Regions from separate parts of the Mesorhizobium sp. M0140 genome, predicted to be linked through region 1. Evidence: riboswitches for the same ligand, from Rfam matches in the RefSeq annotation. Region 1 holds a riboswitch; each other region holds the start of a gene.
The links. Region 1 has a riboswitch for cobalamin ahead of metE (5-methyltetrahydropteroyltriglutamate--homocysteine S-methyltransferase). Riboswitches for the same ligand answer to the same signal wherever they lie in the genome.
Positions count from the first base shown of each region.

Region 2: linked by a shared signal. The riboswitch ahead of NKJ37_RS25895 (DUF1636 family protein) and the one ahead of metE (5-methyltetrahydropteroyltriglutamate--homocysteine S-methyltransferase) in region 1 are both predicted to bind cobalamin.
Region 3: linked by a shared signal. The riboswitch ahead of NKJ37_RS12405 (ABC transporter ATP-binding protein) and the one ahead of metE (5-methyltetrahydropteroyltriglutamate--homocysteine S-methyltransferase) in region 1 are both predicted to bind cobalamin.

Region 1 is NZ_JAMYTM010000031.1:8,219-14,195, forward strand. It holds gene NKJ37_RS25460 (cytochrome-c peroxidase) at 335-1,390, shown strand; gene metE (5-methyltetrahydropteroyltriglutamate--homocysteine S-methyltransferase) at 1,833-4,184, opposite strand; cobalamin riboswitch at 4,280-4,481, opposite strand; gene NKJ37_RS25470 (alpha,alpha-trehalose-phosphate synthase (UDP-forming)) at 5,050-5,977, opposite strand, start outside.
Region 2 is NZ_JAMYTM010000032.1:32,318-38,294, forward strand. It holds gene NKJ37_RS25870 (NuoB/complex I 20 kDa subunit family protein) at 1-300, opposite strand, end outside; gene NKJ37_RS25875 (NADH-quinone oxidoreductase subunit A) at 291-656, opposite strand; gene NKJ37_RS25880 (winged helix-turn-helix domain-containing protein) at 987-2,195, shown strand; gene NKJ37_RS25885 (DUF6348 family protein) at 2,247-2,924, shown strand; gene NKJ37_RS25890 (hypothetical protein) at 2,954-3,250, shown strand; cobalamin riboswitch at 3,297-3,501, shown strand; gene NKJ37_RS25895 (DUF1636 family protein) at 3,541-3,969, shown strand; gene cobW (cobalamin biosynthesis protein CobW) at 3,972-5,009, shown strand; gene NKJ37_RS25905 (cobaltochelatase subunit CobN) at 5,028-5,977, shown strand, end outside.
Region 3 is NZ_JAMYTM010000010.1:32,143-38,119, forward strand. It holds gene NKJ37_RS12395 (FecCD family ABC transporter permease) at 1-402, opposite strand, end outside; gene NKJ37_RS12400 (ABC transporter substrate-binding protein) at 538-1,485, opposite strand; gene NKJ37_RS12405 (ABC transporter ATP-binding protein) at 1,531-2,319, opposite strand; cobalamin riboswitch at 2,482-2,688, opposite strand; gene NKJ37_RS12410 (AraC family transcriptional regulator) at 2,982-3,815, shown strand; gene NKJ37_RS12415 (DSD1 family PLP-dependent enzyme) at 3,820-4,959, opposite strand; gene NKJ37_RS12420 (D-arabinono-1,4-lactone oxidase) at 4,959-5,977, opposite strand, start outside.

The sequences.
Region 1 (5,977 bases):
CTCACTTTTCGCAAGGCGTGCAGCGCACATCGTGCAAGAGATTGCCATTCTTGCGGATGCTATCGACTTTCTCAACGATGGCGGGAAGATCGCAGTGACCGAATCTACGAAGCCGCCCTCAGGGCGTGCTTTGATGCATACAAACGGTTGCCGAGCAGGGATACTCCTCCTCCCTGAAGTCCAATCGAGAAGAGCGATCACTTCCAAGAGGGTCCCAGCTCAGCCGCGAAAACAGGTGCCAGACCCCGATCCTCTCCCTCAACTGATCTAGCTCAGGGCGTTCATGAGCCGCAGATCGCATAGTGGCTGCGTGCACAACGCAGGAAGACCATTTATGAAAATCCTATTCAGAACGATGGCTGTCACCTTGCTGGCACCCACCGCCTTTGCTGCGGATTCGATCCCCACCGACCTCAGAGATACGGCATTGGCCACCTTCAGGGCTTTGCCATCCACCACGCCGACAGTCGCCAACAACCCGATTACCCCGGAAAAGATCGCTCTCGGCAAGGCACTGTTCTTCGATCCACGCGTCTCGGCGTCAGGCGTCTTGTCGTGCAACTCGTGCCACAACCTGGCCACGGGCGGCGACGACAATCACGAAACCTCGATCGGCCATGGTTGGCAGAAGGGACAGCGCAACGCGCCGACTGTACTGAACGCTGTCTTCAACATCGCTCATTTCTGGGATGGTCGTGCCGCAGACCTGAAGGCTCAGGCGAAGGGACCGGTCCAAGCTGGCATCGAAATGGCCAATACACCGGACCAAGTCATCGCCACGCTCAAGTCCATGCCGCAATATGTCGAGTGGTTCGATGCAGCTTTTCCGGCTGAAGCCGATCGGGTCACGTTCGACAACTTCGCCAAGGCGATCGAAGCCTTCGAGGCGACACTGGTCACACCGGCCCCGTTCGACAGCTTCCTGAATGGTGATGAGCTTGCCATGACTTCCGAACAGAAACAGGGCCTGGCGCTTTTCATGGACAAAGGCTGCTCGTCCTGCCATGCCGGCATCAACGTTGGTGGGCAAGCCTATTTCCCCTTCGGCCTCGTGGAACAGCCCAGCGCCGAGGTCCTGCCGGACAAAGACAAGGGCCGATTCGCGGTCACCAATGCAGCCGATGACTACTATGTTTTCCGCGTGGCGCCGCTGCGCAACGTTGCACTCACCGCGCCATACTTTCATTCGGGCAAGGTTTGGGATCTGAAACAGGCCGTCGCCATCATGGGGACCACCCAGCTTGGCGTAGTACTGGCGGACGAAGAAGTTGACCTGCTTGTTGCCTTCCTCAACTCGCTGACCGGAGAGGCACCCGAGGTCGCCTATCCCATCTTACCCTCCGAAACGGCGACAACGCCCCGGCCTGTAACGCAGATCTCAGGAAAATAAAGGCCAACTGGCTGCGGACGTCGCAATCGAAAATGATTGCGGCTTTTACTTGGGCCACACGAATTGCCACATCCATCTCCGAATTGGCGGGAGGCTAGCAATACCCGAAACGTGCCACCTCGCCCGTAGTCTGCGCAAATCAACTGGGGAAGCGGACAGACGCGCAGCATCATATATTGTCGCCGCCTGAGCGAACATGCCAAGCAGTCTACTTTGAGAAACGACGTGTGTACGATTTGTTCGAGGCGCGGGGCCTGTATGTTCCCAAGGACCAATACTATAGCGTGGTGTCACATTTATATTTCTGCGGGATGAGGACACGTGCCGAAGGAAAATTGCACATTTTCGCCGTGTGGCTTATTTTCAAGAGTGTGATCGGTTTGGCATATTCCCGGCCGACATCCGCCACCGGCAACTCCCCACACGGTGAGGAAGAGAAGCCTTACGCCTGCACTTTCTGCCGGAGCGCGCGTGCTGCAGCGACCATGTTCATGAGGGCAGGGCGGACCTCCTCCCATTTGCGTGTTTTGAGGCCACAGTCCGGGTTTATCCACAGTTGGCCGTCGGACAGTCGCTCGCGGGCAAGCATGACTAAGTCCGAAATCTCGCCGACTTCCGGGACGCGTGGTGAGTGAATATCATAGACGCCGGGACCGATTTCGTTCGGATATTTGGAGCTCGTGAAGGCGTCCAACAGTTCCATCTTCGAGCGCGACGTCTCAATCGAAATGACATCCGCATCCATTCCAGCAATCGCGTGAATGATCTCGTTGAACTCCGAATAGCACATGTGGGTATGAATTTGAGTCGCGTCCTTTACACCCGTTGAAGCGATCCGGAAACATTCGACAGCCCAGTCGAGATAGACTTTCCAGTCAGATTGGCGCAGTGGCAATCCTTCGCGAAACGCGGCCTCATCGATCTGGACCATCCTTGCGCCGGATCTTTCGAGATCCGTCACTTCGTCGCGGATGGCGAGCGCGATCTGGCGGCAGGCTTCGGAGCGGGGTACGTCGTCGCGAACAAAAGACCAGTTGAGAATGGTGACTGGGCCTGTGAGCATTCCCTTCACGGGCTTTTCCGTAAGCGACTGGGCGAATTGCCACCAGCGCACTGTCATCGGATTGCGCCTCGATACGTCGCCGAAAATGATGGGGGGACGCACGTAGCGCGACCCATAGCTTTGTACCCAGGCATGCTGGGTGAGCGCGAAGCCGGACAACTGCTCGCCGAAATGCTGTACCATGTCGTTTCGCTCGAACTCACCGTGCACCAGCACGTCGAGCCCGATCTCTTCCTGCCAGCGAATTGCAGCCTCGATCTCCTTCTTCAGGAACGTCTCATAGTCGACATAGCTCAGCTGGCCCTTCGCATGAGCGGCCCGCGCCTTGCGTACCTGCGGCGTCTGCGGGAAGGACCCGATGGTCGTCGTCGGGAACGGCGGCAGCCCGAGTGAGCCGGCTTGGACTCTGGAGCGCTCGCCAAAAGCGCTCTCTCGTCGCTTCGCGCTGTCCTCAATGCTAGCGATCCGCCCCTGAACAAGCGGGTCATGGATCCTCGTGGATGTCACGCGCGTGGCGGCAGCCTCGGCAGACGCTTTCAACGCGCCTGCCACCGCATCCCTGCCTTGGGACAGGGCCCGGGCCAGCAAGACCAGCTCGTCGGTCTTCTGGGCCGCGAAGGCGAGCCACGACCTGATGTCGGCGTCGAGTTCCGTCTCCATGCGCAGATCAATCGGCACATGCAGCATCGAGCAAGAAGGCGCGATCTCGACGCGGTCCAAGGGCCAGCCGGCGACGATCGGTTTGATGCGGTCGAGAATGACGGGCAGGTTCGCACGCCAGACGTTGCGGCCATCGATCAAGCCAAGCGAGAGCACCAGATCCTTCGGAGCGAGCCGACCCACCGTTTCCAGCTGCTCGGGAGCGCGCACGAGATCAATATGCAGCCCGGCCAGGGGCAGAGAAACCGCGGTTTCGAGATTGTCTCCCAGCGACCCGAAATACGTAGCCAGCATGATCTTCAGCTCGGGCGCGGCTTTCGACAGCTGGCCATAGGCGAATTCGAACGCAGCTCGTTCGTTCGGGTTCAGATCGAGGACAAGCGCTGGCTCATCGATCTGCACCCAGTCGGCTCCCGACAGCTTCAGCTTCTGCAGGACTTGCTCGTAAACGGGCAGCAGCCGCGGTAGGAGCGCGATGGGACCGAACCCCTCGGCAGGCGATTTCGCCAGCTTGAGGAAGGTGATGGGTCCAAGGATGACTGGGCGTGTGTGAATGCCGAGAGCTTTAGCCTCGAGGAAGTAATCGACCGGCTTCGACGACGAGAGGGCGAACGTCTGATCATCATCGAGTTCCGGCACAATGTAGTGGTAGTTGGTGTCAAACCACTTGGTCATTTCCATCGCGGTTACACCAGGTCCATGAGCCTCCTCCTGGTGACCAGCGTGTCCACAATCCTCCGTCTGACCCTGGTTGCCGCGCGCCATTGCGAAGTAGATGTCAAGTGGGACCTCGCCGCTATTCCAGCCGTAACGGGATGGAACGGCCCCAACCATGGCTGCGGTGTCGAGCACATGGTCGTAAAGCGAGAAGTCGTTCGACGGGATTTTCGACACGCCGCGATCGCGCTGCTCTTCCCAGCTAGCGGCACGGAGCGCCTTCGACGTCGTGAGAAGGTCGCCAGCGGACGATGTTCCGGACCAGTAGCTTTCAAGCGCGAATTTCAGTTCTCGCCGACGACCGAAGCGCGGCACGCCGAGCGTTGCTACAGGAATTTCCTGAGAGTCAGTCATGTCATACCCCGATGGTTGGGGCGTCGATGACAAGGAAGGCGCTAGCAGGCCGGCACGAACGCCGGCTTGCAGCGGCCACCGAGACACCCCGCCCGTGGACGTAATTCGCCGTGGCAGGTCTCCTGGCTCGCGGGGTCATAGCCTCTACCCGTCTTCCTGAGGGTATTCGCCTCAGTGACATGAGTGGGGTTGGCTCGCCGCTAACAGTTGCGGGGGCAGCGCCGGCATTGCACCGGCTTCCCTCTTAGCTCCGCTGCGGCAGCGCCGCACGCGAGAACCACGACACGCAGACAATCACAGCAGTCCGCTCTTTTGTCAATGATGCATAACGAAATGTTTATGTCCTTATGTGATTTCGTTTTTACGCTTGTCTAACATTGTGAAATATTCAGTCGCCCATTGGCGGCGCTGCGCCGCTGCCACCATTGTCCAACTAATGGATCCCTGTCGGGCTGCGACATCCCTCGCAGGTCGCCGATGAAGGATTTCGGACAAGACTTCAAGCGCGTGACAACGTCATTAGAATGCAGAAGATCGCATTGGTGGCGATGTTTAACGATGCGGCCGCAAGCCGTGCGTGCGTGGTAGAAGCGGTTTTCTCGGAGTGAGCGCCAAACCGTGGTCCGAGGGGAATTGGCACGCCAGTCGTCATCACGGGTGACTAGGCAATCGTGATGACTCCGCTCGGCGGCAAGAGACCACACTGACGGAGCCTGGCTCAAGGGTCTGATGCAAAGCCCGACTGTGGTCCCGATAAGCCGCTTAAGCCGCATTCAGGCGGTCAGGATAAGTATCTCTCTCTCCAAGCGCTCTGCATTGAGGGATGCGCAAATGCAGGCAAAGCTCGCGTGCTTCATATTCTGCATCATACGATCGGCAGGACCCAGTTTTTATCCAGTGCACGCGTCAGCGCGGTGTGCAATTCTGGCTCGGTCCGATACGAAGGCATTTGGGCCTCGCTGATCCAGCCCAAGCCAACATAGTGGAAGTGATCCGCAGGGACCGTAACCCGGCTGCTGTCCAGTTGCCGAACGAAGTCCGCTGACCAATGGTGGATCGTATACGCTTCAAGTTTGTCCATCATCCTCCGCCAGCGTTGGATGCGTTCTTCGCGCGGCATGCTGGCCGCTCTTGAGATCGCGGTAGCTATCTCGTCGGAGAGCCTCGGATTTACCAGCAGGGCGTCCTCGCCGAAGTCTTCGGCCGCGCCGGCAAACTTCGATAACACCAGAACGCCAGGGTCGCTCGGATCTTGTGCAGCAATGTATTCTTTCGCCACAAGATTCATGCCATCGCGCAGCGGCGTCACAACGCAAACACGCGCGGCTCTGTAAAGACCCGCTATCTCAGCTTGGGTGAACGACCTGTTCTCATAGATAATCGGCATCCACTCGTCCGTGCCATGCCGGTTGTTGACTTGATTGACGAGTCTTTCGACGTCGCGCCGATATTCGCTGTACGCTTGGATGTCGCCACGTGAGGGAGTTGCGATTTGCAAGAGCGAGACACGTTGCGGCTCGACTGCCAGCAGATCGAAAGCTTTAATCCGATTGTCGATGCCCTTGGTGTAGTCGAGCCGATCGACGCCGATAACTAGCTTTGCTCCGCCAAGTTTCAACTGCGAAATGTAGGCTTTCTGCGCCTCAAGCGAATCTGCGGCACACTGTTCGAATTGCTTCGGATCGATACCTATAGGAAAATTTTGGCATTGCGTCTGGCCATGGTCCGAGAAAACGACCCCGTTCTTGCTCTCCAGCCCCAAATGAGATTGGACACAGGCGAGGAAATTGCTC
Region 2 (5,977 bases), on a different contig from region 1:
CTGGCGCGGGGACGCACGCGGCGCGACGCCGAACCGCTCCGAATCATAGCGTGGCATCGAGGTGTGGATCATCTCGACCGCGCAGCAAGCGAGGCCGAACGTCATGAACATCAGCGACCCGCTGCGCGCCCAGGTGATGAGCGCCTCGGTCGAAGTGACCAAAAAGCCCTTGTCGGCCAACTCATTGTTGATCTCGAGGAAGAAGGGATCGTCCTCCCCCACCGGCCTGCCGGTGTTGGGATCGATAATACCCTTGGGCTTCGGCGCGACGAGGGTGCCTGAACTGTCGTTCAATCCCATTCCAGCGCTCCTTTTTTCCATTCATAGGCAAAGCCGATGGTCAGCACCGCCAAAAACACCATCATCGACCAGAAACCGAGCATGCCGATCTTCGAAAACGACACCGCCCACGGAAACAGGAAGGCCACTTCCAGGTCGAAGATGATGAACAGGATCGACACCAGGTAGAAACGGATGTCGAACTTCATGCGCGCGTCGTCGAACGAGTTGAAACCGCACTCGTAGGCGGAAAGCTTTTCGGGATCGGGATTGCGATAGGCCACCAGGAAGGGTGCGGCCAGCAACGCCAGGCCGACAACCAGCGCCACGCCTATGAACAGGACGATGGGCAGGTATGAGCTCAAGAGTGCGTTCATGCTCGGCTTTCCGTTGGCGCCAATCCACTTTGATTACAGCACCGGACCCTAATGCGGAAGCGTGACAGTTTAACCGCTGAACCGTTTTAAGGGCTTATGCTGCAACGCGGCGAGGGTTAGCGCAGCACTTCCAGCGAAGCAAGTCAAACCTTGTTCAAAACACCGACTGGACGGCATATCGCGGCAAACTGGTCCGATCCGCTCCTGTTTGATTTCCTTCGCTTTTTACTCCACTTTTCTCTCCTGACATGGATGCCGCCAAAACCCTGCTAGCATGGGTTGGAATCAGCCATTCGACCCTCGGTCAAAACACTTCAAAGTGATGCCTGCATGAAGGAAAAGATCTCGCTCCCCACGGCCCGTCGCATCGCGCTTGCCGCCCAGGGGTTTCTCGATCCCCGCCCGACCGGCACGCCTGACCGCCGACATTTTGCCCGCACCCTCTCCCGCACCGGCCTGCTGCAGATCGATTCCGTCAGCGCGGTGGTGCGCGCTCATTATATGCCGCTCTATTCGCGCCTTGGCCCCTACCCGTTCTCGCTGCTCGACAACGCGGCCGTGACGCGCAAGCGCACGGTTTTCGAATACTGGGGGCACGAGGCCTCCTTCCTGCCGGTCGAGACATACCCGCTGATGCGCTGGCGCATGCAGCGCGCCGAGCGCGGCGACGAAATGTATCTGGGCCTCGCCAAATGGGGCCGCGAGCACGCCGCCTACATCGAAGAGATCTACCGCCAGGTCGCCGAGCGCGGCCCGATCGCCGCTTCCGCGCTCGAAGGCCAGAAAGGCTCGGGCGGCTGGTGGGGCTGGAGCCATGCCAAGCACGCCTTCGAATGGCTGTTCTGGGCCGGGCGCATCACCACGGCGCACCGCCGCGGTTTCGAGCGCTTCTATGACCTGCCCGAACGCGTGCTGCCGCAGGCGATCCTCGATCTGCCGGTACCGGCAGCCGAGGACGCGCACCGCGAATTGCTGCGCATTTCTGCCCGCGCCCACGGCGTGGCGACTTCAGGCGACCTGCGCGACTATTTCCGCCTGTCGCCGGCCGACATGAAGGGCCGGCTGGAGGAACTGGTTGAAACGGGCGAGCTGCTGCCGGTGCGTGTCGAAGGTTGGGACAAGCCGGCCTATCTTCATAAAGACGCCCGCCTGCCGCGCAAAGTCGAGGCCCGCGCCCTGCTGGCGCCGTTCGATCCGGTCGTCTTCGAGCGGTCGCGCACCGAGCGGCTGTTCGATTTCCACTACCGCATCGAGATCTACACGCCGGCCGACAAGCGGCAATATGGCTATTATGTCCTGCCGTTCCTGCTCGGCGACAGGATCGTGGCACGCGTCGACCTCAAGGCCGACCGTCCGGCCAGCATACTGCGCGTCCATGCGGCCTATGCGGAGCCCGGTGCACCGCCTGAAACCGCTGCAGAGCTGTTCGAGGAATTGAAGCAGATGCAGGGCTGGCTCGGACTCGAACGCATCGAAGTGACGCCTGCCGGGGATTTGGGTCCGGCGCTGCTGAGCGTGATCAGCGACGGGCGCTCTTGACATCAGCCGTCGGCTGCAGCCGTTTGAGGGAGTTTTGTCGGCCTAGGTTCAATGATGGCATCGCAAGAGGTTCTCGACCTGATCCACGAAGCGTTGATTGCGCATGGGATCAGCGCCATCCGTGGACAGAACGATGTCTGGATTGGACTGGAAGACCTGCGCTTTGAAGCCCAAGTTTTCGACAAGGAGCCGTCAGGCTCGGGTCGCAGGCTTGTTCTCGAAATCTACGTCTTCTCACCGTTGCTAGGCACTCAGCCGGTCATCGAATCTTTTGTTGGACTGGGCGACACGCGTGAACAGGCGATTTTCCAAGCATTCGGAAAATTCCTGATCGGTGTATTTCATGTGCTGATCGAGGGCCTTGCGGAGCATGTTTGCGAGAACATGCAAGCCGAGATTGCATTCTGGCAACGGAATGATGCTGGCTGGAAGATCTACGGTGGACCTGTGATCACACAGGCTGCAGTGGAATGCACTCTCAACCGGACATATCCAGCGTTTTATGCCCGCTTGGAAAAACTGTTCACGGCTAAGGTTCGCCCTGGCAGTCATTTCATCCGGATATTCCTGGCGAGCTATGGCGGAGCACTGGTCGGCAACGAAATTCTCCTGGACAACGAAACTTGGCCGGAAGGTCAAGAGCTCCTCGTTGATCAGGACTGGCACCACGGCGACGGGTACCAGGCGCTGCGTCAGGTCATCCTTGCGTTGCCGGGAGATAACAATTGAGCCAACGTACACAGGCTAGCGGATAAACAATGGATATCAAAGCCAGGCTGACCCAAGAGGTGCAGGAGTGCCTCGATAGGATTTCGTCCTTTTCATGGGACGTACATGCGCAGGCAATCCGAAAACGCTACCCTAGACCTGCTGGAGACACATTTGGCTTCAAAGTTGATGGCATTTACTTCGATGTGGGTGACAGCGCCGGATGGCTGGACCGGCAAGATGGAGATATCCTTCTGACGGCTTTCGTTACAGCTTTTCCTGATCCCAACAACGAAGATGGCATTCGCGAAGAGCGGTCAGTGGTAGTGAAGCGTCCCCGCCCCTGATTTCAGATTGCCCCTGCGTTGCGTTGACACCGCCGCCCGCAAAAGCCTAAATCCGGTTCCAGATGGTCCCTTGCCCGCAACGGCAAGGGCTAAGAGGGAATGCGGTGCGGGGCAAAATCCCAAATCCGCGGCTGTCCCCGCAACTGTAAGCGAAGAGCCAAGGCCGAAAGCCACTGGGGAGTTCCCGGGAAGGCGGCTACCCAAGGCGATGACCCGCGAGCCAGGAGACCTGCCGTCTGCGACTTTAGAATCCGATCGCCCGGCGGGTTTCCGGGCAAGGAGCCCGATCTTTGGACCACGACAGCAGTTTTTCGGCTGGCACAGCGGATATTTCGTCCGGCCATAATGATGCCTTGGCCGGCGTCACCATCATCGTCTGCGCCTCCTGCCGCAATGAGACCGGCTCCGACGCCCATCCCCGCGCCGGCGAATTGCTGGCGGACGACACGCGCCGCGCCGCATCTGGCGACGATATTCGCATCCGCAGCGTCGAATGCCTCGGCAATTGCAAGCGGCGCCTCAGCGCCGCCATCCTGCGCGACGGCTGCTGGAGCTATGTCTTCGGCGACCTGACCACGACCAGCGGCGCCGACCTCATCACGGGTGCCAAGCTCTTCGCCACCTCGAAGGACGGCCTGATTCCATGGCGCGGCCGCCCCGATAGCCTGAAGCGTGGCCTCGTTGCCCGCATCCCTCCCCTCGACCTGTTGAAGGACTGATCATGACTGCTTCCGTCTCGCGCGTTCCCTGCACCGTCGTCACCGGCTTCCTCGGCGCCGGCAAGACGACGCTGGTCCGCCATCTCCTGGAAAACGCCGGCGGCAAACGCATTGCCATCATCGTCAACGAATTCGGCGACATCGGCATCGACGGAGAGATTTTGAAGGGCTGCGGCATCGACACCTGCCCGGAGGAAAACATCGTCGAACTGGCCAATGGCTGCATCTGCTGCACCGTCGCCGACGATTTCGTGCCGGCGCTTGACAAGATCCTGTCGCTGACGCCGAGGGTCGACCATATCCTGATCGAAACCTCGGGCCTGGCGCTGCCCAAGCCGCTGGTCCAGGCCTTCCAGTGGCCGAGCGTGAAGAGCCGCGTCACAGTCGATGGCGTCATCGCCGTGGTCGACGGCCCGGCGCTGGCCGAAGGCCGCGTCGCCAACGACATGGACGCCTTGCAGGCGCAGCGCGCCGGGGACGAGACGCTCGACCATGACGATCCTGTGGAAGAAGTGTTCGAGGATCAGATCGCCTGCGCCGACCTGATCATCCTGTCGAAGAGCGACCTGATGGACGCCGCCGGCACCGCCCGCGCCAACGCCATCATCAACGAACATTCCGCCCGCGCGGTGAAGATCGTGCCGACGTCGCATGGCAAGGTCGATCCCTCCGTGCTGCTCGGTCTCGGTCTCGCCGTCGAGGACGACATCGAAAACCGCAAGTCCCACCATGACGGCGCATTCGACCATGAGCATGACGACTTCGACACCTTCATCGTCGACATTGCCTCGATCGCCAATCCGGACGAGTTGGCAAAGCGCGTCGCCACCGTCGCCGAAGAAGAGAACGTGCTGCGCGTAAAAGGCTTCGTCGAGGTCGGCGGCAAGCCCATGCGGCTCTTGCTGCAGGCCGTCGGGCCGCGCGTCAATCATTACTATGACCGCGCCTGGACCGCGCAGGACGACCGCCGCTCGCGTCTCGTCGTCATCGGCCTGAAGGGGCTGAACCGCCCGGCGATCGAGCGTATACTCGCCGGCTGATCTCGGACACGGGTTGCGATGCACATCCTCACCACGACATCCGCCTCGCTCGACGACCTCGCCGAGCCGGTCGATCTGCGGCAGACGCCGGCGGATATCGTGGCCCTGTCCTTCACCGACAGCGACCTCGCCGGACTGGCGGCAGCCTGGAAGGCCGATGCCGGCCGCCTGCCCTCGATGCGGCTGGCTGCCCTGCGTGACCTGCGCCATCCCATGTCCGTCGACCTCTGGGTCGACAGCGTCGCCCGCCACGCCAAGGTCATCCTCGTGCGCATCCTCGGCGGCTACGACTGGTGGCGCTACGGCTGCGACCAGCTTGCCTCGACCGCCCGCGAACGCGGGATCAAACTGGCGCTGCTGCCCGGCGAATGCCGCGACGAGGATCTGCGCCTGATCGAAGCCTCGACGCTGCCGCGCGAGGAGCTCGATGGCCTGCTCGACTATTTCCGCGAGGGCGGCCCGGCGAATATGAGCGCGCTGGTGCGGAGATTGGCGGGGCTGGCTGGATCGGATGCGGACGTAGCAGAGCCGGTTCCAGTGCCGAAAGCCGGGTTTTATGAGCCAGGACTTGGGGTCGTTGGTGATCCTTCACACCCCCCTCTGTCCTGCCGGACATCTCCCCCGCAAGGGGGGAGATCGGACTTCATCAAAGCCGGCTCTTTTCCCGTTTCATTAGAAGCTGACGCGTCCGCAACCTCGACAATTGGCGAAATCTCCAATGACAGCGCAATCTCCCCCCTTGCGGGGGAGATGTCCGGCAGGACAGAGGGGGGTGTGAAGGAACTCGACGCTGACAACGTCAACGCTCCTATCATCCCCATCCTGTTCTATCGCTCGATGCTATTGGCCGCCGATGTCGCGCCCATCGATGCGCTTTTCCACGCGCTCCGCCAGCGCGGCATCAATCCGGTCCCCATCTTCGTCTCCAGCCTCAAGGACCCCGCATCCCTGGCCTCCGTGGAAACAGC
Region 3 (5,977 bases), on a different contig from region 1:
CAGCAGCAGGACGACGCCGGCAGCCAATATGCCGCCGGTGAAGGCCGCGACCGGCAATGTCCAGATGCCGAAACTGTCGCCGAAGACGGTGATAACGGAAACCGCACCCGCGGCGGCGCCCGACGACAGGCCGAACAGGAACGGGTCGGCAAGGTCGTTGCGGGTCACCGTCTGCAGCAGCGCACCGACGACGCCGAGACCGACGCCGACGCAGATGGCCAGGATCGTGCGCGGCAGCCGCAGGTCGACGACGATCTTGCCGACCGGTCCTGCCACGTCGTGCCCGCTGAAGCCGATTACACGACCAAGCGCGGCAACAACATCGGTCAGCGGGATCAGTGTCGAACCATAGGCGATCGACAGCAGAGCGAGAGCGGCGATCGCCGCCGCGCCCGCCAGCATGGCCGGTGCAAATGCCGGATGGCGCAAGCCTGGAAATGCGTCGCGTCTGTCAGGACGCGTGCGACGCACTTCCAGGATCTCTTGTTCATGCATGTCGTTGCCCCAAAACCGCTGCGCACTTTTGGGCGACAGGCATCAAAACGCTTCCGGATGCATGGCCTTGGCGATCTTGTCGATCGCTTCGATGTTGGCCGGGCCGGGAGTAAGTTCGGCATAGCGCAGCGCGACGAAGCGCTCGTTCTTGACCGCGTCGGTCTCCTTCATGGCCGGATGCGCCTTCAGGAAATCGAGCAGTTTCCTGTAGCCACCGCCATCCTGGTAATCGAGCAGGATGAGGAATTGCGGATTGCGCGACGCCACCGTTTCCCAGTCCGTATTGCCCCAACTGGTGTCCATGTCGGCCATAATGTTGTCGCCGCCGGCGGCTGATATCATGGCGCTGGGGATGGCGAATTTGCCTGCGGTGAACGGCTTGTCCTCGCCGGAATCATAGAGGAAGACCCGCGTTCCCTTGGCGTCGCCGACCTTGGCGGTGATGTCGGCGAGCCGCGTCTTCCAGCCGGAGACAAGCTTCTCAGCTTCGGCCTCCTTGCCGAAGATCTTGCCCAGCTTTTCGACGTCGCCATAGAGCAGGTCCATCGAGGCGGCGGGGCGGCTCTTGTCGAGATGGACGCAGCTTTCCGTCAGCACCAGCGTCTTGATGCCGTGCGGAGCAAGCGTGTCGGGCGTCACTTCACCACCCGGCTTCATGCCATAATACCAGCCGGCGAAGAAAAAATCGGGCTCGACCGCGACGAGGTTTTCGAGCGTCGGATATTTCGGCGCCAGTTCCGGGATCGAACCCTGCTCGGCCTTGAACTCAGGACCCACCTTGTACCATCCGGTGATGCCGGTCAGGCCGACGATCGACGGCTGCAGTTTCAGCGCGAAAGCCATCTCGGCCATGTTGAGATCCTGGATGACGGCGCGCTTCGGCGGCGCATCGAAGGTCAGCGGCTTGCCGCAGCTGTCGACAGTTACCGGGAAGGCCAGGGCTGTCGAGGCCAGCAGCGAGAAGGCAAGCGAAAAAGCAAGGCGTTTCAAGGGTTTGCTCCTGTGGACGGGATGATCGATATGGGACGGCTTCAATCAGGATGGCGGCGCGGCACGGTTCGGAACATCGAACACCGTCAGTTCGCGGTCTTCGGTCGGATGGCGCAGACGCAGCACATCGATGCCGAAAATTTCGCGAATCAGCTTTTGGGTCAGCGCTTCGCGCGGTGCGGCGAGCGCTTGCAGACGGGCATGGTTCATCACCGCCACCCTGGTGGCGAACGGTGCCACCAGCGCCAGATCGTGCAGCACCGCGATCACCGTCATCTCGAAGCCTGCCACGAGGTCGAGCAGTTCGCCGCGGGCGCGCGGGTCGAGATGGTTGGTCGGCTCGTCGAGGAACAGGATCTTTGGCTGCTGGGCGATGGCGCGGGCCAGTTGGGCGCGCTGGCGCTCGCCGCCCGACAGCGAGCCGATGGTGCGGCCAAGCAGCGGCAGCAGGCCGGTCCGGCGCAGCGCATCGACGACAATGTCACGCTCCTCGCTCCTGCGCCGTAGCCGAGCGTGCGGGACCCGGCCCAGCTCGACATAGTCGATCACCGCCAGCCGCGGATCGGGCTGGTCGGTCTGGCCGACCACGGCGATATGCAGTGCCCGCTCGGCGGCGGAAATCCTGTCCAGCCGGCGCCCGCCGAGGTTCACCTCGCCGGAACTTGGCCGCAGCATGCCCGACAGCATGCGCAGCAGCGTCGTCTTGCCGGCGCCGTTGGGACCGATGATGGCTAGGCGATCGCCAGCGGCCACCGAGAAGCTGACCGCCTGGACCAGATCCCGCCCGTTCGCCATGGCGCAGAGGTCACGGGCTTCGAGAAGCGCTACGGGCATCGGCTGCCCGCCAGATTGCCGGGATGGCAATGCGTGCTCACGATGATGCGATGATCGATAGAGCCGTCCAACTTTCCGTCACTTTCCAAAACTGGCGACGGAAGGAAGCTGGCGAAGCGGCCGACAAGACCGGGATTCGCGTTTCCTCCCGGCACACCCCGTCCGGTCAACTCAGTGATGGCAGGTCTCCTGGCTCGCGGGTCGTTGCGCCATCCTGCCTTCCCAGCCTTGCCGGCCAGTGGCATTCACGGATTTTGCTCGCCGCTTACAGTTGCGGGGGCAGCCACGGCCTCGACCCCTGGGGATCTCACCGTGTTCCCTTTTCACCCCTCGCCTTTCGACTCGGGGACCATCACCGCTTCAGCGTAGATTTCCCCCAATCGCTTCGCAATGGATTTCTCGGACGGAGTGGTGGGCCGGCTAGGGGAAACATGCATTTCCCGCTCTCGATATGTAATAACATTACGCATTTAGAGGATGCCGCCTGGCGCTGTCAAGTGAAGCCTGCCGAATTTGGCTCGTCGGCGGCAAGGGGCGCTCCAACGCTGCGCCATATCGGTGCGACTGTGACGGGATCGGTGCGATTGCGCGGGATGCGCAATTTCGATCAAACTGGCCGCGCCAGGAAACGGCAGGATGATCTGGCCAATGCGAGGAGCAAAATGAACTCGACCGAGAAAGCGCTGTGGTTCGTCGAAAGTCATCTGCCGGAGGCTGTTACACTCGACGATGTCGCGCAAAGCAGCGGGGTGTCGCGTTTTCATGTGACGCGGGCTTTCGGGGCCGCCACCGGCCGGTCGGTGATGGGCTACATGCGCTCACGCCGGCTGACCGAGGCGGCGCGCAAGCTGGCCGGCGGGGCGCCCGACATCCTCAGCGTCGCGCTCGACGCCGGCTACAACTCGCATGAGGCGTTCACCCGGGCCTTCCGCGATCAGTTCGGCACCACGCCGGAACTGGTGCGCGCGCAAGGCACACTCGACAAGCTCGACCTGCTGGAGCCGATCCTGATGGACCAGTCCTTCCTCACCAATCTCGAACCGCCGCGTTTCGAGACCAGCCGGCCGTTCCTGATTGCCGGCCTCGGCGAACGCTACAGCTGCGAAACCAGCGCCGCCATCCCGACGCAGTGGCAGCGCTTCGGCCCCTATATCGGCAACATTCCGGGCGAGGCCGGCGACGTCGCCTATGGCGTCTGCGTCAACGGCGACGATGCCGGCAATTTCGACTACATCGCCGGCGTCGAAGTGTCTGATTTTTCCGACCTGCCCAAGGAATTCAGCCGGGTGCGGGTGCCGGCGCAGAAATATGCGGTCTTTGCCCACCGCGAACACATTTCGACCATTCGCCGGACGGTCAACACGATCTGGAACAAGTGGCTGCCGGCTTCCGGCCACGAGATATCGGATGCGCCGGAATTCGAACGCTACGGCCCTGAGTTCGACCCACGCAGCGGCAATGGCGGGCTGGAGATCTGGATACCGGTGAAGGCGTAGTCGGTCAGGCCATCGGCAGCGCCGGCCAGCGATCGACTATCCCGCCGCCGGAAAACACAGCGATCGACCCGAACTGCTGCAGCACGGCTTCGCTCTGCGTCGGCCTTAGAAACGCGTAGTCGCCGGGTTTTGCGGTCGCGTCGGCGGGCAAGCCCATGAATTGCTGGTTGGAGGACAGGCCGAGCAGCCCGTTCGCCTTCATGCCTTCGGGGAAGACGGGCTCGGCCATCCACTTGCCGCCATAGAGATAGCAGCCCTTGCGCGGGAAGCGGCCGAGCGCCTGCAGCAGGCGGGTGACGGCCGGCGGGCCAGGCAGCATCGGCTCGACCATTTTCAAGATCGGCGTGGCGATGAAGGCCGCCGGCTGGAAGCCGTCGAGGCCTGGCGTATCGAAATCACTGGGCAGCACGAAGGCCGAGCCCATCGAGACCTCGTTGGCCATGCCGCCATGATGAAGCAGCGCGGTCTTGCTGCCGCCGATGTTCAGGATACGGCGCTGGTCGGCGCCGAGACAGGCGACGAACGCCGAGGCCTGCGCCGACGCCTTGGCCAATGCCTTTGCCGGTCCGCCGAAAAGGCCGGGAATGAGCGGCGCATGCGCCTCGTAGGCCATGACGCCTTCGCAATGCAGCCGGGCCGGCAACGCGCTCAACGCCTTCGACAAGGCCTCAGGATTGGCGAACCCGCCGCGATGCAGCCCGACATCGATCTCGAAAGCGATGCGCAGGCCGATGCCGAGTTCGCCAGCGAGGGCGCCATATTCCGCCAGTCTCTCCTCGCTGTCGATCAGCCAGCAGACACGCGACCAGTCGACCACGCCCCTCGAAAGCACAGCCCTTGCCGCATCGACAGGCATCGGCTTGCCATACAGCAGATCGGCATCCGGAAACGCCTTCAGCACCGCCTCGCTGATCGGCGGATGGAAGGTCATGAAGCGCTCACTGCCGAGCGCCTTGCCGATATGCGCAAGCAGCGGCAGGCAGGCGAGCGATTTGTCGACCAGCCGCACGGCCAGGCCGGGATCCAGTCTCTCCTTTACCAGGGCAATGTTGCTGTCCAGCCGGTCGCGATCGAGCAGCAGGCAGGGCTGGAAGATGCCGGCTTCCTTCAGCGCATCCGACAGGGTGGAAAAATAGGTGCTCATCATTCGATGCCGAACAAGCCGGCCATATAGGGCGAGACGAAGCGGTTTTGCGGATCGACGTCGCGGCGCACCGCCATGGCGTCGTCCCAGCGCGGGTAGAGCTTTTTCAGATCCGCCGCCTTCAGGCTGTGCATCTTGCCCCAATGCGGCCGGCCGCCATATCTGCGGAAGATCGGCTCTGCCGCCCGCATGAACGGCAACGGATCGTTCGCCGCGTCATGGTGGATGGCGATGGAGCAGGTCAGCCTGTTGTAGAATGGCGAAAGCCAGAACTGGTCCGGCGCGACCGAGCGCACCTCCATCGGGAAATAGACCTCGGGAAAACGCTTCTCGGTCAGCTCGATGATCTCGGCCAGCGCCTTCGGCCCTTCCTCGAACGGCAAATGATATTCCATCTCGTTGAACTTGGTCTGCCGGTCGCTGGCATAGACGTTGAGCCAGTCCTGCACGTAGTCCTCGGCCGGCAATTTGGCGATGGCGCCCAGGATCAGACGGCCACGCAGCGATGGCAGCCAGGCAAGTGAGGTGCGCAGCCTGCGCAGTGTCCTCAAACCCGACTCGTCCTCTTCCGGCGGCCGTGCGGTGGGTGCGGCGTCGCTGAAATCGCTGGCGATGAACTGCGCATAGCCGGAAAACGGAATGTAATAGAATTCGGCCGAGCGATGCGCGGCCATCATCGCCTCGAAGTCGCGCAGCATCTCAGTGATCGGCAGCACATATTTGCGGCGGCGCAACCGGTAGGTCACGATGTTGTTCAGCGTCACTTCGGTGAGCACGCCGAAAGCGCCGAGCGCGACACCGATGGCATGGATCATGTCCTGATCCCCTGCCTGCTTGAAGTCGCGGACCTTGCCGAGCCCGTCGACGATCTGCACCGTCTCCAGCTGCGTGTGATAGGCGCCGAGCGTCGGTCCGGAGCCGTGCGTGGCTGTGCCCAGCGCGCCGCCGATCGCCTGGCGGTCGATGTCGCCCATGTTGGGCAGGCCCTGGCCGATGCCTTGCAGGATGCGCATCAGCG